One region of the Pseudomonas sp. PDM31 genome, then DNA from elsewhere that is predicted to be linked to it. Evidence: riboswitches for the same ligand, from Rfam matches in the RefSeq annotation. Region 1 holds a riboswitch; each other region holds the start of a gene.
The links. A riboswitch is a leader RNA that binds a small molecule or an ion and turns the genes downstream of it on or off. The one in region 1 is predicted to bind cobalamin.
Positions count from the first base shown of each region.

Region 2: linked by a shared signal. The riboswitch ahead of KW839_RS00235 (ABC transporter substrate-binding protein) and the one ahead of KW839_RS01760 (CbtB-domain containing protein) in region 1 are both predicted to bind cobalamin.
Region 3: linked by a shared signal. The riboswitch ahead of cobO (cob(I)yrinic acid a,c-diamide adenosyltransferase) and the one ahead of KW839_RS01760 (CbtB-domain containing protein) in region 1 are both predicted to bind cobalamin.

Region 1 covers NZ_JAHUWS010000001.1:439,074-449,040, reverse strand. The annotation lists gene cobM (precorrin-4 C(11)-methyltransferase) at 1-81, opposite strand, end outside; gene KW839_RS01770 (cobalamin biosynthesis protein) at 165-578, opposite strand; gene KW839_RS01765 (CbtA family protein) at 575-1,282, opposite strand; gene KW839_RS01760 (CbtB-domain containing protein) at 1,294-1,485, opposite strand; cobalamin riboswitch at 1,603-1,828, opposite strand; cobalamin riboswitch at 2,021-2,234, shown strand; gene cobW (cobalamin biosynthesis protein CobW) at 2,337-3,404, shown strand; gene cobN (cobaltochelatase subunit CobN) at 3,408-7,274, shown strand; gene KW839_RS01745 (ATP-binding protein) at 7,963-8,964, shown strand; gene KW839_RS01740 (VWA domain-containing protein) at 9,084-9,629, shown strand; gene KW839_RS01735 (NADH:flavin oxidoreductase/NADH oxidase family protein) at 9,777-9,967, opposite strand, start outside.
Region 2 covers NZ_JAHUWS010000001.1:63,211-73,177, reverse strand. The annotation lists gene KW839_RS00255 (NnrS family protein) at 1-798, opposite strand, end outside; gene KW839_RS00250 (iron-containing redox enzyme family protein) at 1,019-2,368, shown strand; gene KW839_RS00245 (class I SAM-dependent methyltransferase) at 2,368-3,354, shown strand; gene KW839_RS00240 (DUF1624 domain-containing protein) at 3,537-4,709, shown strand; cobalamin riboswitch at 4,742-4,937, shown strand; gene KW839_RS00235 (ABC transporter substrate-binding protein) at 5,079-6,086, shown strand; gene KW839_RS00230 (iron ABC transporter permease) at 6,095-7,099, shown strand; gene KW839_RS00225 (ABC transporter ATP-binding protein) at 7,096-7,887, shown strand; gene KW839_RS00220 (trimeric intracellular cation channel family protein) at 8,028-8,636, shown strand; gene KW839_RS00215 (glycoside hydrolase family 94 protein) at 8,956-9,967, shown strand, end outside.
Region 3 covers NZ_JAHUWS010000009.1:114,751-124,717, forward strand. The annotation lists gene KW839_RS18555 (cobyric acid synthase) at 1-705, opposite strand, end outside; gene cobD (threonine-phosphate decarboxylase CobD) at 702-1,694, opposite strand; gene cbiB (adenosylcobinamide-phosphate synthase CbiB) at 1,687-2,595, opposite strand; gene bluB (5,6-dimethylbenzimidazole synthase) at 2,592-3,242, opposite strand; gene KW839_RS18575 (cobyrinate a,c-diamide synthase) at 3,239-4,639, opposite strand; gene cobO (cob(I)yrinic acid a,c-diamide adenosyltransferase) at 4,636-5,247, opposite strand; cobalamin riboswitch at 5,328-5,563, opposite strand; gene KW839_RS18585 (hypothetical protein) at 5,717-6,301, shown strand; gene KW839_RS18590 (sorbosone dehydrogenase family protein) at 6,369-7,682, shown strand; gene KW839_RS18595 (O-methyltransferase) at 7,823-8,485, opposite strand; gene KW839_RS18600 (C40 family peptidase) at 8,504-9,040, opposite strand; gene KW839_RS18605 (C40 family peptidase) at 9,207-9,842, opposite strand.

The sequences.
Region 1 (9,967 bases):
GCAGCTGCGAATCAGCCGTTGGCCCTTGACCGTAATCAGTTCGGGGTCGCCGGGGCCTGCGCCAATGAAGTAGACGGTCATGCTCGGTTCCTGTGGCAAAAAACGGCTGGGCAAGGCTTCAGATGAAGAATGCTCATGATCGAAGGTGGGGATTATCGGGGATTTTATGCCGCGCCAGCCAATGCCAGGGTTGCCTGGGCATATTTTTGTCGCGCAATCAGCAGCTTTGCCGGCGCCTGGGCCAGTTGTTCGGCCAATGCCAGGGCGGCGCTTTCCGCTACGCCGTAGCAGCCGGTGCGTTCGAAGGCGATTTGCGATTGATGAGTGAGATGTTGCTCATAGGCGGCAAGTTGTTCGCTGCTGAAGTAGGTCACCGGTAGCCCAAGCTGCGCGGCCAACTCGTTCAGGGCCGGCTCTTCGCGCTTGAGATCGATACTGGCCAGGGCCTTTATTTCATGCAATTGGATCTGGTGTGCTTGCAGCGCCTGCTCCAGTAGCGCCAGCAGCGTACTGACCGGGCAGCCGCGCTGGCAGCCCAGGCCGACCACGAGGGTCGGCGCTGCGCTGATGTCACTCATGCGTGGTATTGGCCATCGCTTTTGCGGCGGAACAACCAGGCGCTGATCAGGCCCAGGGCCAGCCAGAACGCCACGTTGGTCAACTGCGAAGCGATTTTGAATTGTGTCTCCAGCGCCTCTGGAGCGAGCATCGAATGCACTTCAGGTTGCGGCGCACCAATCAAATGGGGAACGGCGAGAGTGGCGACACCCAGGGCTTTCATCAGCCAGTGACGGCCGAAAACGATCAGGGCGATACCGACAGCCGTGCAAGCCGCGGTGCCGATCCACCAGAGCTGACGTTGCGCCAGGTCGGCCGCCGCGGTGCCCGGCAGTTCCGGTGGCAGGCCGAGGGTTGGCGCGAGCACGAAAGTCGCATAGCCGGCCAGGCCCCAGAGCAGACCCTGGGAAGTCCTGGTCGGAGCGCGCAAGGTATACAGGCCGGCCAGCATCAGGGCGAAGCCGACGGCCACCACCAGATTTCCCCCAGTGGTCGACAGCACGCGCTGCCAGCCGTCTTGCGGCTCCCAGGCTTCGGCGTCGTGGGTGTGGGCGGCGTTGGCGCCACCTGCGTGTTCATGGACTTCAACGGCGGCCGGCTCGGTTATTTCGTAGGTCTCGGCCTGCAATATCAACGGGGACACCCAGAAGCTTTGCAAGAGGGTCAGCAGCAGGGCGGCCAGAAGCCCGGTGAAACCTGCGGTTTGCGCGATACGCTTGATCATGTCGGCAGCTCTCAATGGCACGGAAAGGCAGAGCTGTGGCGGGTATCGTGAGCGGCGTTGTGCACCGCTTCGATGTGCGAGAAGCCGGCGAAGTAAACAAGGGATGCACCCAGGATCGACGCGCAGACGGCGGCGGTCAGACGCTGGGTCAGGGTCGTGGTGGTGCTGGCGGTGCTGTGGCCGGTGCTGCTGATGATCGACATGGCGTTTCCCTTTGTTCTGTCAGCGGGAACAAGAACGCATGCAGAGCCCTGCACGAGCGAGCGCGCAGAAGTTCAAACAGCGCCCGCCCACCGCGGGTTGTTGTTCAGAGACCGTACTGGTCACTTTGTGTTGCGGGCCGGTCTCCGGGCTCACGAGGGGCGCAGGCATCGCCTGAACCTGCAAGCATCACCTTCCCACGCCATATCGGCACAGTGGATCTGACGCTTCACTCGCTTACCGTTGCGGGGGCAGCACCGGACTGACATGGCTTTGGAGTAAAGCACATGATTCACCGGTTTCCCGTTTCACCCTGTGAAGGGCACCCGTAACAAGCGTGTAGGAGAGCATGGGCGGGGGTTGGGCGTCAATTGGCAAACGTTCTCATCGCAAACCGTGTCGCTCCCTTCGCGAGCAGGCCCGCTCCCACCTTCGGCCCAGTTCTGTCAGTGCAATACCGTCAAATGTGGAGCGGGCTTGCTCGCGAAGGCGACGCCGCAAAACCAATGTGAACATTGACCCGCCCCCGCACGATGCGTAGCCTTGCGCTTTCGAGGTTCTTCGGCGTTTGCCGAAGCTAAGAAGGGAACGCGGTCAATGCCGCGGCTGCCCCCGCAACTGTGAACGGTGATGTTCGTTGCCACGCCACTGCAGGCTCTCCATGAGGCCGGCGGGAAGGCGCAGCGAATGCCAGGTCGCCAAGACCGACACACCGTCAGCCAGGAGACCTGCCTCGATACAGATTCTGACTTTCAACCGGGCGGGGTGATCCGGTGGCGAATTCTTCCAGGCACGCGCGTGCGCGTTGCCGGTCGTCGTCCCGTATGCCCGCCACCTTGCCAAAGGGCATCCGATGAAAACACTGGCCAAACTCCCCGTCACCATCGTCACCGGCTTCCTCGGCTCGGGTAAAACCACACTGCTGCGGCACATGCTCGACAATGCCCAGGGCCGCCGTATCGCGGTGATCGTCAACGAGTTCGGCGAACTGGGTATCGATGGTGAAATCCTCAAGCAGTGCTCAATCGGTTGCACCGAAGAAGAAGCCAACGGCCGTGTCTATGAGCTGGCCAACGGCTGCCTGTGCTGCACCGTTCAGGAAGAATTCTTCCCGGTGATGCGTGAACTGGTCGCCCGCCGTGGTGACCTCGACCATATCCTCATCGAGACCTCGGGCCTGGCTTTGCCCAAACCCCTGGTGCAAGCCTTCCAGTGGCCGGAAATTCGCAGTGCCTGCACGGTAGACGCGGTCATCACCGTGGTCGACAGCCCGGCCGTCGCCGCCGGCACCTTCGCCGCATTCCCCGATCAGGTCGACGCCCAGCGAAAACTCGATCCGAATCTGGACCATGAATCGCCGCTGCACGAGCTATTTGCCGATCAACTGGCCAGCGCCGACCTGGTGATCCTCAACAAGGCCGATCTCATCCGCCCTGAAGATCTGGCCCGCGTGCGCCTGGAAGTCGCCGAAGAACTGCCGCCAGCGGTAAAAATCATTGAAGCCAGCAGCGGTCGCCTGCCGCTGGACGTGCTGATCGGCCTTGGCGCCGGCTCCGAAGAGCACATCGACAGCCGTCACAGTCACCATGACCATCATCACGATGGCGATGATCATGATGACCACGATCACGACGCTTTCGACTCCATTTCCATTGAACTGCCGCAAGCCGACGAAAGCCTGTTGCTGGATGCGCTGACCCAACTGGTGGTCCAGCACGGCATCCTGCGAGTCAAGGGCTTCGCCGCGATCCCGAACAAACCGATGCGCCTGCTGATTCAGGGCGTGGGCACTCGCTTCGACAAGCACTTCGACCGCCAATGGGGCGCCGAAGAAGCGCGGGTCACCCGTCTGGTGCTGATCGGCCAGGAACTCGACGCCGCTCAACTCGAAGCGCAACTGCGCGCCGCACTCAGCGTGTAAGCCATGCACCTGCTCAGGACCCAGCCCGGCGGTTTCGTGTCGGAGGACAACATTGCCGACCTTGGACAAACCCCCGCCGAACTGGTGATCCTGTGCAGCGGCGACTCCAGCCTGGCGTTGCTCGCCGAAGCGGCGCAGCAGTTGCCCGACGACTACCCGAGCGTGCGCCTGGCCAATCCGATGCAGGTACAGAACCATGCCTCGGTCGACTTGTATGTCGACCAAGTGCTGCGCCACGCCAAGGTGATTCTGATTTCACTGCATGGCGGCATCGCCTATTGGCGCTACGGTGTCGAGCGTCTGGTCGAACTGTCACAGCGCGGCGTGCAGTTGATCCTGGTGCCGGGCGATGACCGTCCGGACCCGGAGCTGAGCGACCTGAGCACGGTGCTTCCTGAAGATCGCGAGCGGCTCTGGCATTTCCTGCGCCAGGGTGGCATGGCCAATGCGCTGGACCTGTTTCGCTGCCTGGCCAATCGATGGCTTGCGCGTGATTATTCATGGTCGCAGCCTCAGGTACTGCCGCGCACGGCGATCTACCACCCGCATACAAGTCCCGCACGACTCAGTGATTGGCAAGCCGATTGGCAGGCCGGCCAGCCAGTGGCGGCGGTGCTGTTTTACCGTTCGCATTTGCAGGCGGCCAACACCGCTTTTATCGACGTGTTCTGCGAGCGCTTGCGGGCAGCGGGGTTGAACCCGTTGCCGATTGCACTGGCCAGCCTGAAAGAGCCCGCCTGCCTGACGGTGGTCGAGGACTTGTTGGATGAAGCTGAAGCAGGGGTGATTCTCAATACAACGGGTTTTGCCCAATCCAGTCCCGAAGCGCCGCATCTGCGACCGTTTCGCCGCAATATCCCGGTGATCCAGGCCATCTGCGCCCAAGACAACGAGCCCGGCTGGCGCGCCAGCGAGCAGGGGCTTGGCCCCCGGGATCTGGCGATGCACATCGCCTTGCCGGAACTGGACGGACGCATCATCAGTCGGCCGATCAGCTTCAAGGACCTGGCGTGGCGCAGCGAGCGCAGTCAGTGCGATGTGGTGTGCTACCGGCCACAACCGCAGCGCATGGATTTTGTCGCAGAACTGGCGCGGCGCTGGGTAGATCTGGCGCGCCTGTCCAACGGGCAAAAACGCATCGCCTTGATCCTCGCCAACTATCCCACGCGCGACGGTCGCATCGGCAATGGCGTCGGTCTCGACACCCCGGCGGCGGCGCTGAACATCTTGCGCGCGCTGCACACCGAAGGTTATCCGCTGCCGGCCGAACTGCCGGACAGCGGCACGGCGTTGATCCAGCAGTTGCTTGGCGGCGTCAGCAATGACCTCGACACCCTCGACCAGCGTCCCTGTCAGCAGAGCCTGGCCATGGACGAATACTGGCGGATGTTCAACGCTCTGCCCGAGGCCAATCGTGATGCGGTACTGCAACGTTGGGGCACGCCGGACAATGATCCGATGTGTCGCGACGGGCGCATGATGATTGCCGGTCTGCGGTTTGGTCTGACCTTCGTCGGTATCCAACCGGCGCGGGGCTATCAGGTCGATCCGAGTGCGGTGTATCACGACCCGGACCTGGTACCACCCCATGGCTACCTGGCGTTCTACTTCTGGCTGCGCAACACCTACGGCGCCCATGCCGTGATCCACGTCGGCAAGCACGGCAATCTCGAATGGCTGCCGGGCAAGGGCGTGGGGCTCTCGGAAAACTGCTGGCCTGAGGCGTTGCTCGGTCCGCTGCCGAACATCTATCCGTTCATCGTCAACGACCCGGGCGAGGGCGCCCAGGCCAAGCGCCGTACCCAGGCGGTAATCATCGACCACCTGATGCCGCCGCTGACCCGCGCCGAAACCTACGGGCCTCTGCGCGACCTGGAACTGTTGGCCGACGAATACTACGAAGCGCAGTTGCTCGATCCGCGCCGTGCCCGGGAGTTGCAGCGTGACATCCTGCAACTGGTACGTGACAGCCATATAGACCGTGAACTGCAACTGGACGAGGAACTCGACAGCGATGCCGATGCGGCGATCTGGTTGCCGCGCCTGGACACCTATTTGTGCGACTTGAAAGAGTCGCAGATTCGCGACGGTCTGCATGTGTTTGGCGAGTCACCCACCGGCCGTTTGCGAATCGACACCTTGCTCGCACTGCTGCGCATTCCTCGTGGCGATGGACGCGGTGCGCAGTCGAGTCTGCTGCGGGCGTTGGCCAAGGCGTTTGAATTGGCTTTCGATCCACTCGATTGTGCGTTGGCCGAGCCTTGGAACGGGCCGCGTCCAATTGAATTGCAAACCCTTAGCGATGAACCCTGGCGAATTACCGGCGACACCCGCGAGCGCCTCGAACTGTTCGCCGCGCAGCTGATTTCCCAAACATTGAAACACCCTGCAGGTATACCCGTACCCTGTGGGAGCGGGCTTGCTCGCGAAGGCGGTGTATCCGGCAAATCAATGTCGACTGACACTCCTCTTTCGCGGGCAAGCCGGCTCCCACAGGATTTCGTGTGGACTGAAGTCACCGCCATCCTCGACAACCTGCGCGATGTGGTTGCGCCACGCCTGGACGCCTGCGGCCCGGCAGAAATGTGCGGCCTGCTCGACGCCTTGAGCGGTCGCTTCGTCCCGGCCGGCCCCAGCGGTGCGCCGAGTCGTGGTCGTCTGGACGTCTTGCCCACCGGACGCAACTTTTACTCGGTGGACGTGCGCAACCTGCCGACCACCACCGCGTGGCGCATCGGGTTCCAGTCGGCCAACCTGATTCTCGAACGGCACCTGCAAGACCACGGCGATCATCTGCGTCAGCTCGGGCTGTCGGTCTGGGGCACCGCGACCATGCGCACCGGCGGCGACGACATTGCCCAGGCCATGGCCCTGATGGGGGTGCGTCCGGTGTGGGCCACCGGCAGCCAGCGGGTCGATGACTTTGAAATTCTGCCATTGAGTCTGCTCGATCGCCCTCGGGTGGATGTGACCTTGCGGGTCTCGGGTTTTTTTCGCGATGCCTTCGCCAATCTGATTCGCTTGTTCGATGCGGCAGTGCAAGCCGTCGCCGAGCTCGATGAACCGGACGACCTCAACCCGCTGGCGGCCAAGGTCCGCAGCGAACGTGAAGCACTGCTGCAAACAGGACTGGACCAGGATGCGGCACGGCGCCAGGCCGGCTGGCGCATTTTCGGCGCAATGCCCGGTGCCTATGGCGCGGGTGTGCAGGGCGCCATCGACGGACGCCTGTGGCAGAGCCGCGAGGACCTTGCCGAGGTCTACCTGAACTGGGGTGGCTACGCTTATGGCGGCGCCGACGAAGGCACCGCCGCTCGCGATCAGTTCGCCCAGCGGCTGAGTCAGGTGCAGGCGGTGCTGCAAAACCAGGACAATCGCGAGCACGACTTGCTCGATTCCAACGATTACTACCAGTTCCAGGGCGGCATGCTCGCGGCGGTCGAAAGCCTGCGGGGTGAAGCGGCTGCCAGCTATCATGGCGATCACAGCCAGCCGGACTTGCCGAAGATTCGCACCTTGAAGGAAGAGCTCAACCGGGTGATTCGTTCCCGGGCGGCCAATCCGAAGTGGCTCGACGGGGTCAAGCGCCATGGCTACAAAGGCGCGTTTGAAATGGCGGCAACGGTCGACAATCTGTTTGCGTTCGATGCGACCACGCAGCTGATTGATGATCATCAGTATGCGTTGTTGGCGGACGCGTATTTGCTGGACCCGGCGACCCGGGAGTTTGTCCGTGAGCACAATCCTCATGCATTGCGTGATATGACTGAGCGGATGCTGGAGGCGCAGCAGCGGGGGATGTGGAAAGAGCCGGGGGCTTATCGGGAGGCGCTGGAGAATTTGTTGCTGGATATAGAGGAAGAGGGGTAGTGCATTCAAAAGCCACCCCTCACCCCAGCCCTCTCCCCAAGGGGGAGAGGGGGAAAGGGAGCCGATCTCCAGTGCTTTCAGATACCGAGATCAACTCGATTTCCCAGGTCGATGTAATTCGACTAAACACCTCGTTAAGTCCCCTCCTTCCATGGGAGAGGGGGAAAGGGAGCCGATCTCCAGTGTTTTCAGATACCGAGATCAACTCGATCTCCCAGGTCGATGTAACTCGACTAAACACCTCGTTAAGTCCCCTCCATCCATGGGAGAGGGGGAAAGGGAGCCGATCGCCAGTGTTTTCAGATACCGGGTTCAACTCGATCTCCCAGGTCGATGTAACTCAACTAAACACCTCGTTAAGTCCCCTCCATCCATGGGAGAGGGGGAAAAGGGAGCAATCGCCAGTGTTTTCAGGTACCGGGCTCAACTCGATCTCCCAGGTCGATGTAACTCGACTAAACACCTCGTTAAGTCCCCTCCATCCATGGGAAGGGGGGAAGGGAACCAATCTCCAGTGTTTTCAGGTACCGGGTTCAACTCGATCTCCCAGGTCGATGTAACTCGACTAAACACCTCGGTCAGTTCCCTCTCCCTCCGGGAGAGGGCTAGGGTGAGGGCAGCAATCTAACTGGCACACCACAATCATCACTACCACCGAACCCCAAAGACCACGACCGAGACCCCCAAAATGACCGACACCCCCCATTTCCCCCTCTCCGCCGTGGTCGGCGCCGACGATCTGAAACTCGCCCTGTACCTCACCGCCATCGACCCGAAAATCGGCGGCGTGCTCATCGAAGGCCCTCGCGGCATGGCCAAATCAACCCTGGCCCGGGGCCTCGCGGACCTGCTGGCCAGCGGTCAGTTCGTCACCTTGCCCCTGGGTGCCACCGAAGAACGTCTGGTTGGCACCCTGGATCTCGATGCCGCCCTGAGCGAGGGGCGCGCACAATTCTCCCCCGGCGTACTGGCCAAGGCTGACGGTGGCGTGCTCTACGTTGACGAAGTCAACCTGTTGCCCGATCACCTCGTCGACCTGTTGCTCGACGTGGCAGCCAGTGGCACCAACCTGGTCGAGCGCGACGGTATTTCCCATCGGCATTCAGCGAAATTCGTGCTGATCGGCACCATGAACCCGGAGGAGGGTGAGCTGCGTCCGCAACTGCTCGACCGTTTTGGCCTGAATGTCGCCCTCGGCGGACACACCGCACCGGTCGAACGCGGCCAGATCATCCGTCGACGGCTGGATTTCGACAGCGACCCACAAGGCTTTTGCGCCGAATGGGAAAGCCCTCAGCAAGCCCTGCGCGAGCGTTGCCAGAAGGCGCGCAGTGCGCTGACCAGCATTCCCCTGGACGACGAAACACTGGCGCGGATCACCGAGCGCTGCTTTGCGGCCGGCGTCGATGGCCTGCGCGCTGATCTGGTCTGGCTGCGCGCCGCCCGGGCACACGCGGCGTGGCGTGGGGCGAGCGCTATCGCCGAGGAAGATATCGATGCGGTCGCCGAGTTCGCCTTGCGCCATAGGCGTCGCGAACATCCAGCGCCGCAACACGCCCAAGCCCCGCTGCCATCAGCACCGCAGCAGCCCAATCCAGGTGAAGGGCAGGGCCAGTGGGGCGAAATGCCCGCCAAGGCGCTGCCGGTCGGCGCCAGACGTGAAATACCGAGCTGGCCAAAAAAGCCTTAGGCATTCGCCCCCGTGCTGACGCGGGGGCGAATGCCAGACCCCGCGCCGGGCAGCTCGATCACGGCAGACAGGGCAAACGTCACGCCACACGCAACGGCACGGTCAATTGGCCGGGCACCTTGCTCAATGGTCGGCCGCAGCGGCATGACGACCTGTTGTTTCAACTGCGCACCCGTTCGCCCCATGAACTGTGGCTGGTGATCGTTGATGCTTCTGCATCGACCCGCCGTCATCAGGCGCTTAGCGATGCCAAGGGCTTGCTCGCGCAACTGTTCGACGACGCGTATCGCCAGCGTGCGCGCCTGGCGTTGCTGACGGCCAGTGGTGCCGAGCCGAAGTGGCAGGTGCAAGGGTTGAAGGCTTCCACGGGGTTGCGCCATTGGCTCGATGGTCTTGGTGCGGGCGGTGGCACGCCGTTGCTGGCGGCGTTGGCAGAGGCAGGGCGGTGGCTGGCGATACGACAGAAACGCTTTCCAGCGGAGCAGCAGCGGTTGTTGCTGGTCACCGATGGACGCTTGAAGGACTGGCCGGTGCTGCCTGAACTGGCGTGTCCCGGACTTTTGATCGACATCGAGCGTGGCCCGATTCGGCTGGGGCGCAGTAAGGTTCTGGCTGAGCAGCTACAGTCCGAATACCGGCATATAGACGAACTGTTTCCTGCCTGAATTCTTCTTTTTCTGCAGCGGTCCCTTCCCGGGCAAGCCCCGCTCCCACAGGGTTACTCGGTGTACACAACATCTGTGTTTCAACCGGATATCGTGTGGGAACGGGCTTGCTCGCGAAGGGGCCAGTGCAGGTGTCTTCAGTTTGAATTACTTACCCATCGCCTGCCGATACTGGCGGGTCCGCCTGCTGATGAACAACCGGTCAAGAATCAATGCCCATATCGCCGACACCTGCGGCTGGGTAGTGCGTCCGCGACTCAAACGGTGCAACTGAAATTTCACCACTGCTGAGGTCGCCAGCGCTGCCAGTGGTTTGCGTTTCCAGCGAATCGGCGACG
Region 2 (9,967 bases), 380 kb from region 1:
CAGCACGCCGCCATCAAACCAGCGCACCAGGCGAATGCCGTGGCCGACGGCCAAGGCGGAAAAAACCAGACCCAGCCACGCATGCGCCTGCAGAGCAACTCCCAACGCAAACAGAGTCGCCACCAAGGCGGTGACAACCAACAGAGCATTGTCCAGCCACCCCCAGGGCTCGACGGCGCAAGCTCGTCCGAGACCACGCTGGGTGAAAAATGGAATCACCCGTCCGCCAATCAATCCCAGCATCGCCGCGGCGAGCCAGACGGCAGCCCAGGTGCCCTGCCGCTGCCAGGCGTCGTTTGCCTGCAGCACCCCAAGCAACGTCAGCGCATCGGCGCCCAGCAACAATGCCAGCACCGCCACGATTGGGTAGTTGCGCGTTTGCCGCACAGCCCAAAGCAAATGCGCCATGATCAATGCCACGCTGGCAAAGAACAGCAGGTTGGCCAGCAACAGCAACTGCGGCGAGCCCGACCACCATGCCAGCCGCGCAACCAACCAGATCGCCACCAGTACGCCGAGCGGCTTGCCGCCAAGGCTGGAGCGCCCCGTCCATGCCTGTACCGCAGTCAGCAAAAAACCGGAAATGATCGCGCCGGCAAAACCGAAGATCAGCTCATGCCGATGCCACGCCAGCCAACCACCCAAGGGCGGGCCCCAGAAGTTGTAGCCTTGCATGGCGAAAACCCATAACGCTATCACCAGGGCAGCCAGCGTGCTGCCCAGCAGGAAGAAAGGACGAAAGCCCAGGCGTAGCAATGGCCACGTACCCACCGCCTTGCGATTGTCGAGAATCTGCATGGTCTCTCCAACAGGCTGGCCTTCGCGGGTGCGAAAGTCGCTTCAGTCTTACAGTATTGTTGATAGCCGATATGACACACATCAAAACTCGGCCTTATGCGTCCGCAATCCAGCAATGAACCATTTTGCTGTCGACCATCGGCAAGTTTTCAACTCTTTTGAATTTTCGTAATACCGGGCCTCTCTGACTTACATACCGAGAAAAGTCAGCAGGCCTGCCATGACGTCCTTACAGATTCATTCCGAGCATTCATCCAAGACGCCAATAGCCTTGGGCGCCCATTTTTCGCTGTATACCCGGCTGATCCGGACACCGGGTGAAGTCGAAGAGGAGACTGTGCGTCGCTACCTGCAGGATCAATTGCAGGCTGCGAGGTGTCTCACTTCCAACCTGCCAACTGGTCTGGCAGATCTGCCCGGCTGGGTTGCACACAACAGCCAGGCCGTCGCCGAGCGTTACCGCACCTACCTGGAAGGTCGACGCGCTGGGGAAGGCAGGAAATTCTTCACCAACAAAGCTCATGCGTTGTATTTCTTGCAACATGTGGCACCGAGCAAACTGGTGGACGGGGCGTGGCTATATGGCACTACCCAGCACGTCGATGACTGGAGATACCGCGGTCTGATCCGCACCTATCTCGAGGAACTGGGCGACGGCGAACCCGCTCTCAATCACGTCCTGCTTTTTCGTAACCTGCTCACTGAGCACGACTGTGCGCCGCACGCCCCGCTCGATGACGCGCTCTATCTACAGGGGGCGATACAACTGGCACTGGGAAGGCTGTCAGATGATTTCCTGCCTGAAGTGCTCGGCTACAACCTTGGCTACGAACAACTGCCCTTGCATCTTCTGATCACGGCTTTCGAACTCAACGAACTGGGTATCGACCCTTACTACTTTACGTTGCATGTCACCATCGACAATGCCAGCTCCGGGCATGCACTCAAGGCCGTGGAAGCGGTTTTGAATTTCTTGCCCAACGACGAAACGAAGGCTGTATTTCTGGAACGCCTGCGCGCCGGCTATCTGCTCAATGATCTCGGAAAAAATTCCACGGACGTCATTCACTCGTTTGAGCTTGAGCAGGAACTGGTCGCCATGCTCGAGACCAAGAGCACCTTTGGCCAGCACATGCATTCAGATTACTGTCGCCTCGAAGGCCGCACCATCAACCAGTGGCTTGCCACCCCTGGCCAAAGCCGGCAGTTGCTTGCAGCTTTGGAAAACAGGGGCTGGATCAAGCGCCATCAAGACCCTCGGGACAGCCGTTTCTGGCAGCTTGTCGAGGGTCCGGGCGCCGCCATGTTCGGTGTGTTCAATGGCTACGAGAAACAGCTGTTGAAAGACTGGATTGCAGGTGACTGGCAAGGCGAAGCAGCCAATCCGTTTCGCAACCGGTTCCCTCGGCGCGATAGCAGAGTTTCGCCAAACCCGTTGTCACCCGCTTTGCTGTCGGCGTCTGTTGAAGAGCTTATTGCGCTGATGGGTCCCGACTCGCACCCGACACCCGAAGGTCTGGCCGCTACCAGAATCTACTCTCAACGTCTTTCTCAAGGGTCACTGACATAATGAATCGATCCGACCTTTGCGACTCGAGCGCGAACACGGCTGTATCGGAACACCACAGTCAAGATCTGGCCTTGTTGCATCTGGGGCAACGTCTACAGCAACAGCAATATCGGTTCGTGACGGTGACGCCATTGACTCATCTGCGGGTCAATGGACGAGAGGAAAACCGCACGGCGCACAATCTGAGAGATATCTTCGGCTGGAGTCGCCCGTTCGAGGCCGGTTTGCTTGGGGCGCAAGAGCATCAGGCGCTATTTCAAAGTGGCTTCCTGCACCCCCAGGCTGACATGTGGGTGAGTGGCGTACGCTGGTCGAGCCTCGACGATTTGCTCCTGGTTCATTCCAGTTTTCCTACCCAGGCTCACGACTCGGTTTTTTTCGGCCCCGACACCTATCGTTTCGCTCAGGCAGTGGAGGGCTTCCTGCAATCTTCCGTGCATCCGATCCAGACGGCAGTGGACATTGGTTGCGGTAGCGGGGTCGGTGCCATTCTGATTGCCAGGGCACGACCGGACGCTCAGGTCACGGCACTGGATATCAATCCCCTGGCCCTGAGATTCACCGCCGTCAATGCATCGCTTGCAGGAGTCGACAATGTTTGCGCGTGCCACAGCGACATCCTTTCAGGAACAACAGGCTGTTTTGACCTGATCGTCGCCAACCCACCATACATGCAAGACACTCAACGTCGCGCCTACCGACATGGCGGGGAGCATTTGGGTTCGGAGTTATCGGTGCGTATTTTGACCCAGGCGATCGATCGCCTGACGCCGGGAGGCAGCGTGATTCTGTATACCGGCGCGCCTTGTGTAGAGGGCGTGGATTTGTTTCTTGAGCAGGCGCTGCCGCTGGTTGACCGCCCGGGACTGGCCTGGAGCTATCGGGAGATGGATCCCGACGTCTTTGGAGAGGAACTGGAGACGGTGATCTACAGAGAAGTCGAGAGAATTGCGGCGGTCGTGCTTATCGTAACCAAAAGACAGTAGGTCTTGCAGGTATGGCATCTCCCCTTCTTGGTCCTCCCACTGACTTTTATGAGTGTTGAAGGGAAGCGCACAGCCCCCCTTGAAAGAGTCGCCTTCGGATTATTGAATGTTATATAATAACATTATATTGACTGCCGGCCGTTAACTGGCAGCGCTATCCACCCCCTTGCCTGCGGCTTTCAATGACAACCCTTTATCAAACCCCACCCGCCACCCGCGCCAGTCAACGCCTGATGTCCATCGATGCCCTCAGGGGGTTGGTGATCCTGTTCATGCTGCTGGATCACGTACGCGAGACGTTCTTTCTGCACCGCCAGGTGGCCGACCCGATGGCCATCGACACCACCGAGCCTACGTTGTTTTTCAGCCGCACCCTCGCCCATTTATGTGCACCGGCGTTCGTGCTGCTCACCGGACTGTCCGCTTACCTGTACGGCGAAAAGCACCAGGGCCGGAACGCGGTGTCGATGTTCCTGTTCAAGCGTGGCCTGTTCCTGGTTCTGCTGGAGTTCACGCTGGTGAATTTCGCCTGGACCTTCCAGTTCCCGCCCCATGTAATTTACCTGCAGGTGATCTGGGCGATTGGCGTGAGCATGCTTGCCCTTGCTGCGCTGGTCTGGCTGCCGCGGCCGATCCTGTGGGTTGTGGGTGCGGTCATCGTCGCCGGGCACAACCTGCTCGATCCGCTGCACTTCCCGGTCGGATCAGCCATGCACCTGCCGTGGGCCATTTTGCATGATCGCGGCTGGATCGAGTTCTCTGACGGCCTGCGCCTGCGCAGCTCCTACCCTGTGCTGCCGTGGATCGGTGTCATTGCCCTGGGTTATTGCATCGGCCCCTGGTTCGCGCATTCAGCCTCTGCCCGCCTGCGTCAACGCCATCTGTTGCTGGGGGGTGCCGGCGCGCTTTTGGGCTTTGTCGCACTGCGCCTGGTCAACGGGTATGGCGAGGCGCAATGGAGGGTGCATGAAACCACCACACAGACCCTCATGAGCTTCTTCAACATCACTAAGTACCCACCTTCCCTGCTGTTCCTTGCGCTGACACTCGGGGTGGGCCTGTTGCTGCTTCTTGGCTTCGAGCGGGCTCGGCAACGCCAGTGGATCAGCGCTTTGGCGGTGTTTGGTGCGGCGCCGATGTTCTTCTACCTGCTGCACCTTTATGTACTGAAGGTGCTCTATCTGACCAGCGTCGCGTTGTTCGGTCTGAACCAGAGCGACTACTTCGGTTTCGATAGCATTTTTTCGGTGTGGCTGACGGCAGTGCTGCTGGCCGCCGCGCTGTATCTGCCTGTGCGCTGGTTTGCCGCCGTGAAGGCCCGCCGTCGTGATATCGGCTGGCTCAAATACTTCTGATCCAGAGAGGGTTCGCCTCGGGCGGCATGATCGACTAACATGCCGCCGCCGGTTTCCAAATGGGATTAATAGGGAATCCGTGATGCGTGCAACGCGTCAAACGGAACTGCCCCCGCAACTGTAGGTGCTGAGCGTGCTCCTGAACTGCCACTGGGATTGAACCCCGGGAAGGCTGGAGCATGCGATGACGCATCAGTCAGGAGACCTGCCGGCCAAGCAACAATCACTGACCGGCGGGGTGTTCGGGAAGGACATCCTTGCGCGCGCGTCACTCAGGTGATCGCCCTGCCCTGCTTTTTGGCAGCGTTCGATGATGTGTTTCCAGACCGTGCACCCTTGCTCCGTGTACGGTTCAAATGGAGATGCATCATGCTGTTGCCCCGCTTTGTCACCCTATTCGCTGGCCTGGGTTTTTGCTCGCTGGTCTGTGCCGCGCCTACTGAATATCCGCTGACGGTCGAGAACTGCGGTGCCACGCTGACCTTCCCACACGCACCGGCTCGAACCGTCACGATCGGCCAGGCCGGCACCGAAATGCTCTTTGCCCTCGGGCTGGGTGACAAACTGGCTGGCACTTCTCTGTGGTTCAACGATGTGCTGGATAAGTACAAGGGGCAAAACGACAAAATCGAACGCCTGGCGGATAACGAGCCGAGTTTCGAGTCGGTGATCGGCAAACGACCGGAACTGGTCGCTGTCGAGCTGGAGTGGATGGTCGGCCCGCAAGGCGCAGTCGCTACCCGCGAGCAGTTTCACGAACTGGGAATCGCCACTTACCTCATGCCCTCGGATTGCGAATCCAAGGACAACCTGGTCGGTGCCGACGGCACTCGCCTGGCGCCGTTTCGTGTGCAAAGCATTTACAAAAGCATCACTGAGCTGGCCAGGATTTTCGATGTTCAGGCGCGTGGCCAACAGTTGAACGCACAACTCAAGGCCAGCCTGGCCAGGTCCGTTGCCGCAGTGCAAGACAAGAACCACACCAGTGCACTGGTGTGGTTTTCCAGCGCCAGTCTGGATATCGACCCCTATGTCGCCGGTCACAAAGGCATTCCAGACTTCATGCTCAAAACGCTGGGTGTGCGCAATGTGGTGCAGTCCGACGAAGAGTGGCCAACGGTCGGTTGGGAAACCATCGCAAAAGCCAACCCGACTTTCCTGGTCATCGCCCGCATGGATCGCCGTCGTTTCCCCGCTGACGACTACCAAAAGAAGCTCGCATTCCTGCACAGCGATCCGGTGACCCGCAACATGGACGCGGTAAAAAACAACCGCATCATCATCCTCGACGCCATGGCCATGCAGGCCAGCCTGAGAATGTTCGATGGGCTGCAATCCCTGGCAATGGCCATCAACAGCTACGACCTGCCAAAATGACTGCAGCGCTGATTCGTACCCTGCTGGCGTTGGTGGCCCTGCTTTTAAGCGTGGTTGCCGGTGTCGCTATCGGTGAAACAAGCATCGAACCCGGCGTGGTACTCCAGGTGCTGGCCAACAAACTGTGGAATGCCGGCTATGTTCTCGACCCCATCGACGAAGGCATCGTCTGGAACTACCGCCTGACCCGCGCGTTGGTTGCAGGAGCTTGCGGTGCGGGCCTGGCGACCTGCGGGGTGATCCTGCAATCGCTGTTGCGCAATCCGTTGGCCGATCCCTATCTGCTCGGCATTTCCGCGGGCGCTTCGACGGGGGCCGTTCTGGTGGCGTTACTCGGTATCGGTGCCGGAGCCATTTCGATGTCGGTCGGGGCGTTTGCCGGAGCCGTTGCTGCCTTTGCTGTCGTGGTTTTACTGGGGCGCGCCAGCGGTGTCCCTGGCAGTACCGGTCAGATCATCCTGGCGGGGATAGCCGGTTCGCAGCTGTTTAATGCGCTGACTGCATTTTTGATCACCAAGTCGGCCAGCTCCGAACAGGCACGCGGCATCATGTTCTGGTTGCTGGGCAACCTCAGTGGTGTGCGCTGGCCTTCGGTGTGGCTGGCCGTTCCCGCTGCCATGGCCGGTCTGGCCGTTTGCCTGTGGCACCGTCGCGCGCTGGATGCCTTCACCTTTGGCACCGACTCCGCCGCCTCGCTCGGCATTGCCGTACGTCGCGTGCAATTTCTGCTGATCAGTTGCGCCGCACTGGTGACTGCGGTGATGGTGTCGATTGTCGGCTCCATAGGTTTCGTCGGTCTGGTCATCCCCCACGCCGCAAGGCTGTTGCTGGGTACGGGGCATACACGCCTGCTACCGGCCAGCGCGCTGGGTGGTGCCGTGTTTCTGATTGCCGCCGATGTGCTCTCCCGCACCCTCATAAAAGGCCAGGTTATCCCGGTCGGCGTGATTACTGCATTGGTCGGAGCGCCGGTGTTCGCCCTGATCCTGATCGGCCGAAGGAATGCCCGATGAATGCTGCCATGCCCGTTATCGACCAGCCTGTATTGAGCTGCTCCGGCCTCGGATTGCAAATTCGCGACGTTGAATTACTGGACGAGATCCACCTGGACATCCGCCACGGCGAGACCCTGGGCCTTATCGGGCCCAACGGTTCGGGAAAATCCACACTGCTCAAGCTGCTGGCCGGCGTGCGCATGCCAAGCCGGGGAAGCATCCATCTCGACGGCCAATGCCTCAAGGCACAGTCACGACGAACCATAGCGCGAACCCTGGCGCTGGTTGAGCAACAGGCCGATACCCTGGATGCCATCAGTGTATTTGATGCCGTGGCCCTGGGCCGAACACCCTGGCTGTCTGCCTTGAGCTCGTGGTCGGCCGAGGACACCGAGATCGTTCATCAAGCGCTGCGGAACGTGGATGCGGCGCATCTGACCACGCGCACCTGGCGCAGCCTGTCTGGCGGAGAGCGTCAACGTGTGCATATCGCTCGTTCCCTGGCTCAGTGCCCGCGCATCCTGCTGCTGGACGAGCCAACCAATCACCTGGATATCCAGCACCAGATAGGGATTTTGAATCTGGTTCACGCATTGCCCGTGACAACCGTGGTCGCCCTGCATGACCTCAACCAGGCCCTCACCTGCGATCGTCTGGCCGTGCTGGAACGTGGACGCCTCGTTGCCTTGGGCAAACCGCTTGAAGTGCTGACCCCGCACCGCCTTTTGCAGACGTTCGGAGTCCACGCGCACTATCTCGTTGACCCGTTTGACGGAGCGAAAATCCTGCGATTTCGCTCTTGGTGACTGGGTGCCGCGCCTCAGGGTGATGACCCGCGAAAGCCCTTCAGCGCAAATAGCTGGCGGCCAGCCATCAGCTACAATCACAACCGCACGCCCACACCGCCATCACTCTCGAGATGGCCAGCCTGAAAACGGAGTGACGGATGCTGTATTTTCAGCAAATGCTGGGCACCGCGGTATTCGCCATTACCGGGGTACTGGCTATTCACAAGGTGGGGGTCGATGTATTCGGCGCCGTGGTACTGGGCATCATTACTGCCATTGGTGGCGGCACCATTCGCGATCTATTGCTCGATCAACCGATTTTCTGGATAGCAGACTTCAACTACATCTGGGTCGGCGGCGGTGCCGCATTGCTGGCTTTTTTCCTCACCAAGAGATTCCAGCAACGTTATCGCCTGTTGTTGTACCTCGATGGATTCGCGGCCGCTCTGTTTGGATTAGTGGCTACCGAGAAAGTGCTTGGACTGCAACTTGCTGCGCCTTTTGCCGTGATGATGGGTGTACTGACCAGTATCGGAGGAGGCATCGCTCGCGATGTGCTGGCCGGCAGAACCTCGTTGTTGATGTCACGTGAGATCTACGCCACGCCGATCCTGCTGGGGTGCATTTTGTATGTCTTGTTACGCGATGTATTCGGGTCAATCCAGATCGCCGGTTGGCTGGCCCTGATATTCACCTCTTCCTTGAGGTTTCTTGCCATTTACAAAGAACTGCAAATGCCGGCTATTTTATCCACCAGCCAAGGCTAGGCCCGCCAAACATCGTCAGCCAGCCATTCCATCACGATAATTTCACATTCACCGGCGTAGGCTTAACCCAACTCCTTTGTGATTCCTGGCCCGCACCCCCCATCGCGGGCCTTTTTTTTTGCCTGCAATAAGCCCCAGGCCTGCAAGTCGCCTTCATCCTGCCTATGTTCGCCAGCGAACAGACGAACACCCCTGCCAATCGTCAAACTCAAGGTACAAAAGGTACGTCCAGCACGTGCTGCCCGGTGCGCACGCAATGGACTGGCGCACCTGCCGCAACACGCGCAATTGTATTCAGGCATTCCAGGATCAGGACCTTATGAACAGCATATGGACACGCATGCAAAAGGTGTTTCCCCGTTCGTCCGGATTTTGGCGAACCGGTCAGTTGTCCCGCCCCCGATTCGAATACGAGCCGATATTACGCTCGGAGCTGTTTAACGCCGATCAGATGGCCAGCCACGGTATCGCCCTGGCCGGACAGCATCGCCTGAGCGCGTTGTCCGCAAAGGACGCCATGCTGCGTCGACTCGATGACAACGAACAACTGCTCAAACGCAGCTGCACGGCGCTGACCCAGGCGCAAATGTCCAGCCGACGGGTAACGCCGGCAGCAGAGTGGCTGCTGGACAACAACTTTCTGATCGAAGACCACATCCGCACCGCCCGCACGCACCTGCCCAAAGGCTACAGCCGTGAGTTGCCACGCCTGATCAACGGCCCGTCCGCCGGGCTGCCGCGGGTCTATGACATCGCGCTGGAGACCATTTCCCATGGCGACGGCCGAGTCGATGAGCAAACCCTCAGTCGCTTCATCGATGCCTACCAGACGGTGATGCCTCTGGCACTGGGAGAGCTGTGGGCGATCCCGATCATGTTGCGCCTGGCGTTGATCGAAAACCTGCGTCGCGTGGCGTCGCGGGTCATGGCCAACGCCGACGATCGAAACCTCGCCGATGACTGGGCCGAGCGCCTGATCGAAACCTCGGAACGGGATATCAAGAGCGTGGTGCTGACCGTTGCCGATATGGCCCGCTCCGCACCGCCGATGACCCCGGCTTTTGTCGCCGAACTGACCCGCAGCCTGCAGGGTCAGAGCGCAGCCCTGGCCCTGCCGCTGAGCTGGATCGAGCAGATGCTCAGCGAGACCGGTTCGAGCATCGAACGCCAGGTGCAGCTCGATGCGCAGCAACAGGCCGCGGATCAGGTGTCCATCGGCAACAGCATCGGCAGCTTGCGCCTGCTGTCCGCCACCGACTGGCGCGAGTTCGTCGAATCGATGAGTCATGTCGAACAGATTCTCGCGCAAGACCCGGCGGCGATTTACCCGA
Region 3 (9,967 bases), on a different contig from region 1:
GTCCTCAGCCTCCAGGTGCAGATCCATCACATACGGCAGGACGCCGATCACCGGCTTGCCGGTGCGTTGTTCCAGCCAGTCTAGACCCGGTTGCAGCAAGGCGATGTCACCGCGAAAACGGTTGATGATGAACCCCTTGACCCGCGCCTGCTCGCTCGCCGACAGCAGTTCCAATGTGCCCACCAGATGGGCGAACACGCCACCGCGATCGATGTCGGCAATCAGCACAACCGGGCAGTCCACCGCTTCGGCAAACCCCATGTTGGCAATGTCACCGGCACGCAGATTGATTTCGGCCGGAGAGCCCGCGCCTTCAACCATGACCAGCGGATACGCCGCGCTCAGGCGCTCGTGGGAGGCCAGCACCGCCTGCATGGCGATGGTCTTGTAGTCGTGATAGGCGACAGCGTTCATGGAGGTGACCGCACGGCCATGAATGATTACCTGGGCGCCGGTGTCGCTGTTGGGCTTGAGCAGCACCGGGTTCATGTCAGTGTGCGGTTCGAGGCCGGCCGCCTGGGCCTGCACCGCTTGCGCGCGACCGATCTCGCCACCGTCGGCGGTCACCGCGCTGTTGAGGGCCATGTTTTGCGGCTTGAACGGCACCACCCTCACGCCCTGGCGCGTGACCCAGCGACACAGCGCGGTCACCAGCGTGCTTTTGCCTGCATCCGACGTGGTGCCCTGCACCATCAGCGTGGTCATTGGTTATCCTTGGCGTATTCTTCGAAAGCCTGACTCAGGCGCACCCAATCCGCCTCTTCGCCAGGCAGGCCGAAGCGCAGACTGCTGTTGTGGGTGAACAAGCGCAGCAGAATGCCGCGCCGGGCCATGAACTCATACAGTTCTTCGGCGCGCTCGGTGATCAGCCACTGGAACAAGGCGCAACCACCCTGAGGTTTGAAGCCATATAGGTCCAGCAGCGCGGCCAGGCGTTCGCTGGCCTCCTCGGCGCGCTCTCGTTGCCTGGCCTGCGCTTGCGTATCGCGCAGGCAGGCTGCACCCGCCACCCGGGTCGGCCCGCTGACCGCCCATGGCCCCACTTGCTCGGCCAGCAACTTGAGCAGCCTGCGCTCGGCCAGCACGAAGCCCAGGCGCACACCGGCCAGACCAAAAAACTTGCCGAACGAACGCAATACAATCAAACCGACCTGGTGGGCAAATGGCGCCAAACTCAGTTGCGGCGTGTTGTCCATGAAAGCCTCGTCCACCACCAACCAGCCACCGCGCTGAGCCAGTCGCGAGTGCCAGTCGAGCAAGCGAGCGGGCGTCAGGCTCAACCCCGTGGGGTTATTCGGATTAACCACCACCAGCACGTCGAGGCTGTCCAGGAAGAAGTCGACTTCATGCTCCAGCACTTCGCGCACGATGTAGCCGTTGCGACGCCACGCTTCGGCATGCTCGGCATAACAGGGCGACAACACGCCGACCTTGCCCGCACGACGCAAGCGCGGCAGCAGTTGAATGGCCATTTGCGAGCCGGCCACCGGCAAGGCCTGCAAGGTGCCGTAATAATCGCAGGCAGCCTGCTCCAGTCCATCGTCGGTTTCCGGCAAGCGCGCCCAAGCCCGCAACGGAATGTCCGGCACCGCAAAAGGCCAGGGGGCAAGGCCGGTGGACAGGTCGAGCCATTCGGCTTCATCTATGCAGTAATCGAGCGCCGCCTTGCGCAACCGTCCACCGTGCTCAAGCATAAAATTCGGCCCCTATGCACAGGATCAGCAGCCATAACCATACCCCGCGCTGGACCAATTGCCAGCCCCGGTCGATCGAGTCGGCATCCGCCGGCAAGCCTTCGCCCAACTGTGGACGCTGATGCAGTTCGCCGTGATAAATCGCCGCCCCACCCAGCTCCACGCCCAGCGCCCCGGCTCCCGCCGCCATCACCGGACCGGCGTTGGGGCTGTCCCAGGTCGGCCCCTGGGTGCGCCAGCATTTGATCGCCAGCCGGGTTTTGCCAAGCACAGCGTAAGTCAACGCCACCAGCCGCGCAGGAATGTAGTTGAGTACGTCGTCGATCTTCGCCGCTGCCCAGCCGAAGCGCTCGAAGCGCTCATTGCGATAACCCCACATCGCATCCAGGGTGTTGCTCAAACGATAGAGCACGACGCCCGGCGCTCCGGCCACGGCAAACCAGAACAACGCGGCGAACACCGCGTCACTGCCGTTTTCCAGCACTGACTCGGTGGCGGCACGGGCGACCTCGGTTTTATCCAGGTCAGTGGTCTTGCGGCTGACCAGATAGCTCACACGGGTGCGCGCCTCCTCCAGGTCATCACTGCGCAGCGCTCTGGCAACTGGCTCTACATGCTCGCCGAGACTGCGCATGCCGAGCGCGCAATAAAGCGCGAGGATCTCGACTATCCAGCCAACATAAGGCGCCCAGGAAAATGCGGTGGCCAGCAGAGTCAGCGGCAATACGGCGATCACCCAGGCGGTGACGCCATGGCTGCGCCAGCCACGCCCACCACCATTGAAACGTTGCTCGACGCGCTCGGCAAAACGGCCGAACGCCACCAGCGGATGCCAGCGTTTGGGTTCACCCAGCAGCGCATCCAGCGCCACTGCGGCGACACTCAACAACGCCACACTCATTGACTCACTCCCCAATAATTTTCGTACAGCAGTTCGCTCAACGGACGCGCTTGCGCCCAGCCTTCGAGTACCAGCATCGGCGCTGGATAGAATTCTTTGACCGGCCCCAGGCACAGCACCGCGAGGGGTTTGGCGCCGGGTGGCAATTTCAGTAGATTGGCCAGCGCCTGCGGTTCGAACAGAGATACCCAGCCCATGCCCAGCCCTTCGGCGCGGGAGGCCAGCCACAGGTTCTGAATGGCGCAGGACAACGACGCCATGTCCATTTCCGGCAGGGTGCGGCGGCCGAAGATATGTCGCTCGCGATCATCCATCAGCGCGGCGACCAGCACTTCGGCGCAATCGCTGATGCCTTCGACCTTGAGTTTCATGAACTCATCGCTGCGCTCGCCGAGTGCTTCGGCGGTGCGGATACGTTCTTCTTCCACCAGTTGCCGGATCTGCCCGCGCAGCGTTCCATCGCTGATGCGGATGAAACGCCATGGCTGCATCAGGCCGACGCTGGGTGCCTGGTGTGCGGCTTCGAGCAGGCGCCGGAGCAGTTCGGGCTCGACGGTGCCGCCACTGAAATGGCGCATGTCGCGGCGTTCGGCGATGGCGCGGTAGACGGCAGCGCGTTCGGCTTCGGAAAAGGCGTTGTCAGTCATGGCCTCTTCGCGGGCAAGCCCGCTCCCACAGGGTTCTGCATTTCTTCAGGCAATACATCAATCCTTGTGGGAGCTGGCTTGCCAGCGAAGGCGGCTTCAGGCTCGGGGGCAAATAGTGCGGCAATCGCTGATGGGTTGGATGGAAAATAGAAGTGCACGTAGGAAGCCGTCATCCGCCCCTCGCGATAAACCGCCTCGGCCCCACGTCCGCCATTCGGGCTCAAGCCTCGGGCAATCGGCTCAAGTCCAGTGGTGGTCAGCGAATGGTGATACGTGTGCCCACGCAGCGCTCCCTCTGGCAACTCCACCGCTTGCAACGCCAGCGCCGCCAGACGCTTTTGCATGACAGCCTCACCCGGCAACAAACCGACCAGTTCGGCGCGGGTGCCCTCGACATCGGTCAACGAGTCGAGCAGGTAAAGCATGCCGCCACACTCGGCCAGTAGCGGTTTACCAGCTGCATGGTGGGCGCGGATCGCCGCCAGCATCGACGTGTTCCGCGACAGCGCCACGTGATGCAATTCCGGATAACCGCCCGGCAGATACAAACTGTCCGCCTCAGGCAAACCACTGTCGCGGATCGGCGAAAAGAATGACAACTCGGCGCCCATCGCTCGCAGCAGATCCAGGCTCGCGCCGTAGGTGAAGGCAAAGGCTTCATCACGGGCGATGGCAATGCGCACGCCGGCCAGTAACGGTTCGACTTCAAGCACATCGGGAGTCGCAAACTCTACCGCCGGTGGCAGCGTTACTTCGCAACTGCTGGCCAGGGCGTCGGCCGCGGCATCGAGACGCAAGTCGAGATCGTTCAATTCACTGGCCTGGACAAGTCCCAGGTGCCGGCTCGGCAATTCGATCCCGGTCTCACGGGACAAGGCACCATACCAGCGCAACCCTTCGGTGAGGCTGCCTTCGAGCAATTGCGCGTGACGCTGGGTGCCCACGCGGTTGGCCAGCACCCCGGCAAATGGCAAGTCCGGTTGATAACGCGCCAGACCCAGGGCCAGTGCGCCAAACGTCTGCGCCATGGCGGTGCCATCGATGACACCCAACACCGGCACACCAAAATGCCGGGCCAGATCGGCACTGGACGGCGTGCCATCGAACAGGCCCATGACCCCTTCGATAAGGATCAGGTCGGCCTCGCCGGCGGCTTCCCACAACAGGCGACGACTGTCCTGTTCACCGACCATCCACATGTCCAGTTGATACACCGGCGCACCGCTGGCGCGTTCGAGGATCATCGGATCGAGAAAGTCGGGTCCGCACTTGAACACCCGCACCTTGCGTCCCTGATTGCGATGCAAGCGGGCCAGCGCGGCGGTGACGGTGGTCTTGCCCTGACCGGAAGCCGGCGCGGCAATCAGCACCGCCGGACAATGACGGGATTGCTTCACAGCTCGACGCCTTTCTGCGCCTTGATCCCGGCCTGGAAGGCGTGCTTGATCATGCCCATTTCGGTGACGGTGTCGGCCAGCTCGATCATTTCCGCTTTCGCGGCGCGGCCGGTAACCACCACGTGTTGCATGGGCGGGCGGGCCTGCAGGTCGCTGAGCACCAGATCGAGGTCGAGGTAGCCGTGCTTGAGGGCGATATTCAATTCATCGAGTACTACCAGGCCTATGGCAGGGTCACGCAGCAGCTCGCGGCAAACCTGCCACGCCGCTTGCGCGGCGGCGATATCGCGCTGACGGTCCTGGGTTTCCCAGGTGAACCCCTCGCCCATCACATGAAAGCGCACCTGCTCCGGGAAACGCCGGAAGAACAGTTCTTCTCCGGTGCTGTTGCGTCCCTTGATGAACTGCACCACGCCGCATTGCATGCCATGGCCCATGGCGCGCGCGAGCATGCCGAAAGCCGAACTGCTCTTGCCTTTGCCGTTGCCGGTCAACACCAGCAACAGGCCGCATTCATTCGGGGAATTGGCGATGCGTTCGTCGATCACGGCTTTTTTGCGCTGCATGCGCGCCAGGTGACGTTCGTCACGATCGGGGGTATCAGTCATGGGGGAGCTCTCCGTTGAGTCTGGATAACGGCGGGCAGGCACAAGAATAGGTGGCAACAAGCCTGGCATCGCCCACCGTGATGCCACTGGATGAATCAGGCCGGTCTCCGGGCTCATGAGCGGCTTTGCGCCAGGCTGCGCGCCTTCCCATGTCGACAATGGACACAGTGGCTCAAGGCGCAGCTTTCACTCATTTACCGTTGCGGGGGCAGCGCCGGGATTGTGGGCTTTCGAACCCATCGAAGGCTCACTCACCGGCTTCCCTGTTTCACTCTGTCGACCCAAGCCACAGAGCACCTGAAACAAGCCGCGAAGGTTAGAGGGTTGGGGGTGGAGCGTCAATTAAAGCCGGGACGCTGGAGAGCAATTAAGTGCGCTTATCAATAATCCGACAGCGATCTTGTGCCTTGGCCTCAGCAGTGATATCAAAGCGCCATAAATTTACTACACAATAACAAGGGTGAACCCCATGCAAGGCATGATCATCAGCAATCCGAAGCTGGAATTCCTGCGCCCGGCGCTGGAACGCTGGTTCGACTGCATCGACCGTTACAACGCCATACGCGGCGACGCTGAAACGCCGTACTGGCACGACGAAAAGGCCAATCTTGGATTGCTCTCCGTGGCAGCCTGGATGGCCGAAATGGTCACCCTGCAACAGACGCAAACCCGCAAACAGACCGAAGAAGGCGAACGCAACAGCCGCGCCGATCTGTTTCTCGCGACACCCGACACCCGCGCCTACATCCAGACCAGCCAGCGCTGGCCACGGGTCAACAGCCTCAATGTGACTCAGGCATTGCTCGACGTCACCAGCGATGCCAGGCGCCTGAGTCATGCCAGCGAGCTGAAACTGGGCTGCCTGTTCGTCGCCCCGCACAAAGCCCAGCAGGGTGCCACGCCGGAAGAGCTGCAGGACATGGTCGACGACCTGCAAAAGGAGCATACCTGCGCCGTGGCTTGGTACTTCCCCTACGCCTATCGCAAGTTGCGCAACGAGGCCGGCAACTACCACCCCGGGATTGCCGTGCTTTTCAAAGAAGCTCGCACCTGAGGCGTTGAACCTTCGCGCGATAACGCTTCTCTATGATTAGAAGAAGGTATTCATAGGGAAGCCCAGCATGCGCACCGCCCAGCTCTTTGTCATGATTACGCTCGTCGGTGGGCTCGCCGCCTGCGGTGAAAGCGCCAGCCTGAAAGTCGCCGACGGCACCGGGCCGTCCCCCCAGCTCCCGCAACCCAACAAAACCCTGCTGCCGACGATCAACATAGCGCCGGCAACAGGCTGGCCGCAGGGCGCGAAACCGGTCGCCGCGACAGGAACTCAAGTGGCGGCGTTCGCCGAAAACCTGGACCACCCTAGATGGCTGTACGTGCTGCCCAACGGCGACATTCTGGTGGCGGAAACCAATGCGCCACCCAAACCCGATGATGGCAAGGGCGTTAAAGGCTGGGTAATGAAGAAGGTCATGGGCCGCGCGGGTGCTGGCGTACCGAGCCCGAATCGAATCACATTGTTGCGCGACAAGGACCACGACGGCGTTGCCGAAACCCGCACAGTGTTCCTGCAAAACCTCAACTCGCCGTTTGGCATGACCCTGGTCGGCAATGACCTGTACGTGGCCGACACCGACCGCCTGCTGCGTTTTCACTATGAAACCGGCGATACGGTGATCAAGGCGCAACCAATCAAAGTGCTCGACCTGCCGGGCGGCACGCTGAATCACCACTGGACCAAAAACGTCATCGCCAGCAAGGACGGCAGCAAGCTGTACGTTACCGTTGGCTCCAACAGCAACGTCGCCGAACACGGCATGAACAAGGAAGAGGGTCGCGCGGCGATCTGGGAAGTCGATCGCACCACCGGCAACCAGCGGATTTTCGCCTCCGGCCTGCGCAACCCCAACGGTATGGACTGGGAACCGAAAAGTGGCGCGCTGTGGACGGCGGTGAACGAGCGGGACGAGATCGGCAGCGACCTGGTGCCGGACTACATTACCTCGGTCAAGGACGGTGGCTTTTACGGCTGGCCGTACAGCTACTACGGCCAGCACGTCGACGTTCGCGTAGACCCGCAAAACCCGCAACTGGTGGCCAAGGCCATTCCTCCGGATTATGCCGTCGGCCCGCACACGGCCTCCCTGGGCCTGACCTTCGCCGAGGGCAGCAAGCTGCCTGCGCCATTTACCCAGGGTGCTTTCATCGGCCAGCAAGGCTCATGGAACCGCAAGCCGCACAGTGGCTACAAAGTGATTTTCGTGCCCTTCAACGCTGGCAAACCCGCCGGGCCGCCGGTTGATGTGCTGACCGGCTTCCTGAATGACGAGGAGCAAGCCATGGGTCGGCCGGTAGGCGTGGTGATAGACCGGCAGGGTGACTTGCTGGTGGCCGATGACGTGGGGAACAAGGTGTGGCGGGTGTCGGCGGTCAAATAACCGCGACGCGCCCTTAACTGTAGGAGCGAGCATGCTCCGGGCGGCGTTCCGACGATGAACTCAAGAACACCGCGGGGTATCAGACTCCCCGCGTTATCGTTAACGCCCATCGCGAGCATGCTCGCTCCTACAGAGGGGCGTCAGCGTTTGCGGCAGAGGGTCAGCCCATCCCCCAACGGCAACAACGACAGATCCACCCGCGCATCCTCCTTCAACGCACGATTGAGCGTCTGGATGGCACGGGTGTCCGCACTCTCGGGATCGCTCTCCAGCACCCGCCCACTCCACAGCGTGTTATCGAAAACCACCAACCCGCCTGATCGCAACAAACCCAAGGCATGCTCCAGGTATTGCGGGTAATTGGCCTTGTCAGCATCGATGAATACCAGGTCGAACTGCCCGCCCTGCCCTTGCCGTTCAAGCTCGGCCAGGGTTTCCAAAGCCGGCGCCAGGCGCAGGTCAATCCGCTCGGCGAGGCCGGCCTCCTGCCAGTAACGGCGTGCGGTAGCGTTGTAGTCCCCCGGGATATCACAGCAGATCAACGCACCGTCCGCCGGCAAAGCCGCCGCCATGCACAGCGCGCTATAACCGGTAAAGGTGCCAACCTCCAGCACACGCCTGGCACCGGTCAGTTTCACCAGCAGAGCAAGAAACTGCCCCTGCTCCGGTGCCACCTGCCAACGCGCCATGGCTAACGCCTGGGTTTCATCGCGCAGGCGCTCGAGCAACGGCGTTTCGCGCAGGGAAACATCAAGCAGGTATTGATACAAAGCGTCGTCAAGGTTGAGTGTGCGGGCGGTCATGGCCACAACCTCGGGCTACTACGGATTACGCGCCAGGTGCTCAGGTTCCAGCACACGTTTGGCACTCAGATAGGCCTTCTGCCAGTACGCCTTGGACAAACTGTCGAGCTTGACCGTGCCACCCGTGGCCGGTGCGTGCACGAAGCGTCCCTCGCCGACATAAATCCCGGCATGGCTGACCTGGGAGCCGCCATTGGTGGCGAAGAAGATCAGATCGCCGGTCTGCAGGCCTTCCTTGCCCACGTTGGCCGCTCGCATGGAGATCATTTCGCGAGTGGTCCGCGGCAAGGAGATCCCCGTGACATCACGGTACACGTAGGCGATCAACCCACTGCAATCAAATCCGGAATCCGGTGTGTTACCTCCCCAGCGATAAGGTGTACCCACAAGGCCCAGGGCGCGAAACAGCACATCTTCCGCTTCAGGTGAAAAGGCTTGTGAGGATCCGAATACGATGGGCGCGCGAACCACCGGCGCAGGAGGCGGTGTGCGACTGGCGCAGGCGCTGAGCAGCGCTGCGAAGCAGATGATTGCGAGGCGGGCCGAGGTCATCATTAGCAGTGCATCCTGATCTGGCTGCGGCTTTTTTCTGCCGGGAGTGCAGAAAAGAAAACCGCCTGCGTGTCACGCAGGCGGTTTGCCATCATTCGTAGATCAGAATTTTAGCGGCTACGCGGCAAACTTCAAGTAAGACTTTAAGTTAACCCTACAAAATGTCGGATTACTTGCGCGCCGTGACGATTGCAGGGCTTGCCGCCGGAGCCATCGCAAGGGCGCGCTTGGCTTCGATGAAGGTCTTGCTCCAGTAGCTGTCGCCCAGGCTATCGATGCGCACACCACCGCTGCGGCGGCTGCTGGAGTGGATGAACTGGTTGTCGCCCAGGTAGATGCCGGCGTGACTGACGCGACCGCGACGACCATTGGTAGCGAAGAACAGCAGGTCGCCCGGCTCAAGCTTGCTGCGTGAAACCAGCGGCGCATCGACGTTGATCATTTCGCGAGTGGAACGCGGCAGATTCATGCCCGCCTCTTCGCGGAACAGGTAACCGATGAAGCCACTGCAATCGAAGCCGGCTTCGGAGGTACCGCCGAAACGGTAACGGGTACCGATCAGGGACATGCCACGTTCGAGGATGCTGTCAGCCAGAACCGGGAGCTGGTACGACTTGCCATCGGCGAAGTCAGCCAGTTCTTTTTCAGTGGCCAGCTCTTCCTGAAAAACGCTGGAAGACTGGGCGGTAACAGAATTTTTTACCTGCTGTTGCGGGGCTTGCTCGGACACCGGAGTGTGGGCAGCGCAACCAAACAGAAGGGTAACGAGTGCGAGAGGCACGAGGGGTGCGAAGCGATTTAGCATGGGCACGACCGTGGCTGAAGTTGTAAAGAAGCCGAGACTATGCCCGCTATCAACCTCATTTGCAAATTCAATCAATCTTTTTGTGACTTATCAGTTTCTCGTTAACATCTAAGCGCTTAAGCCCA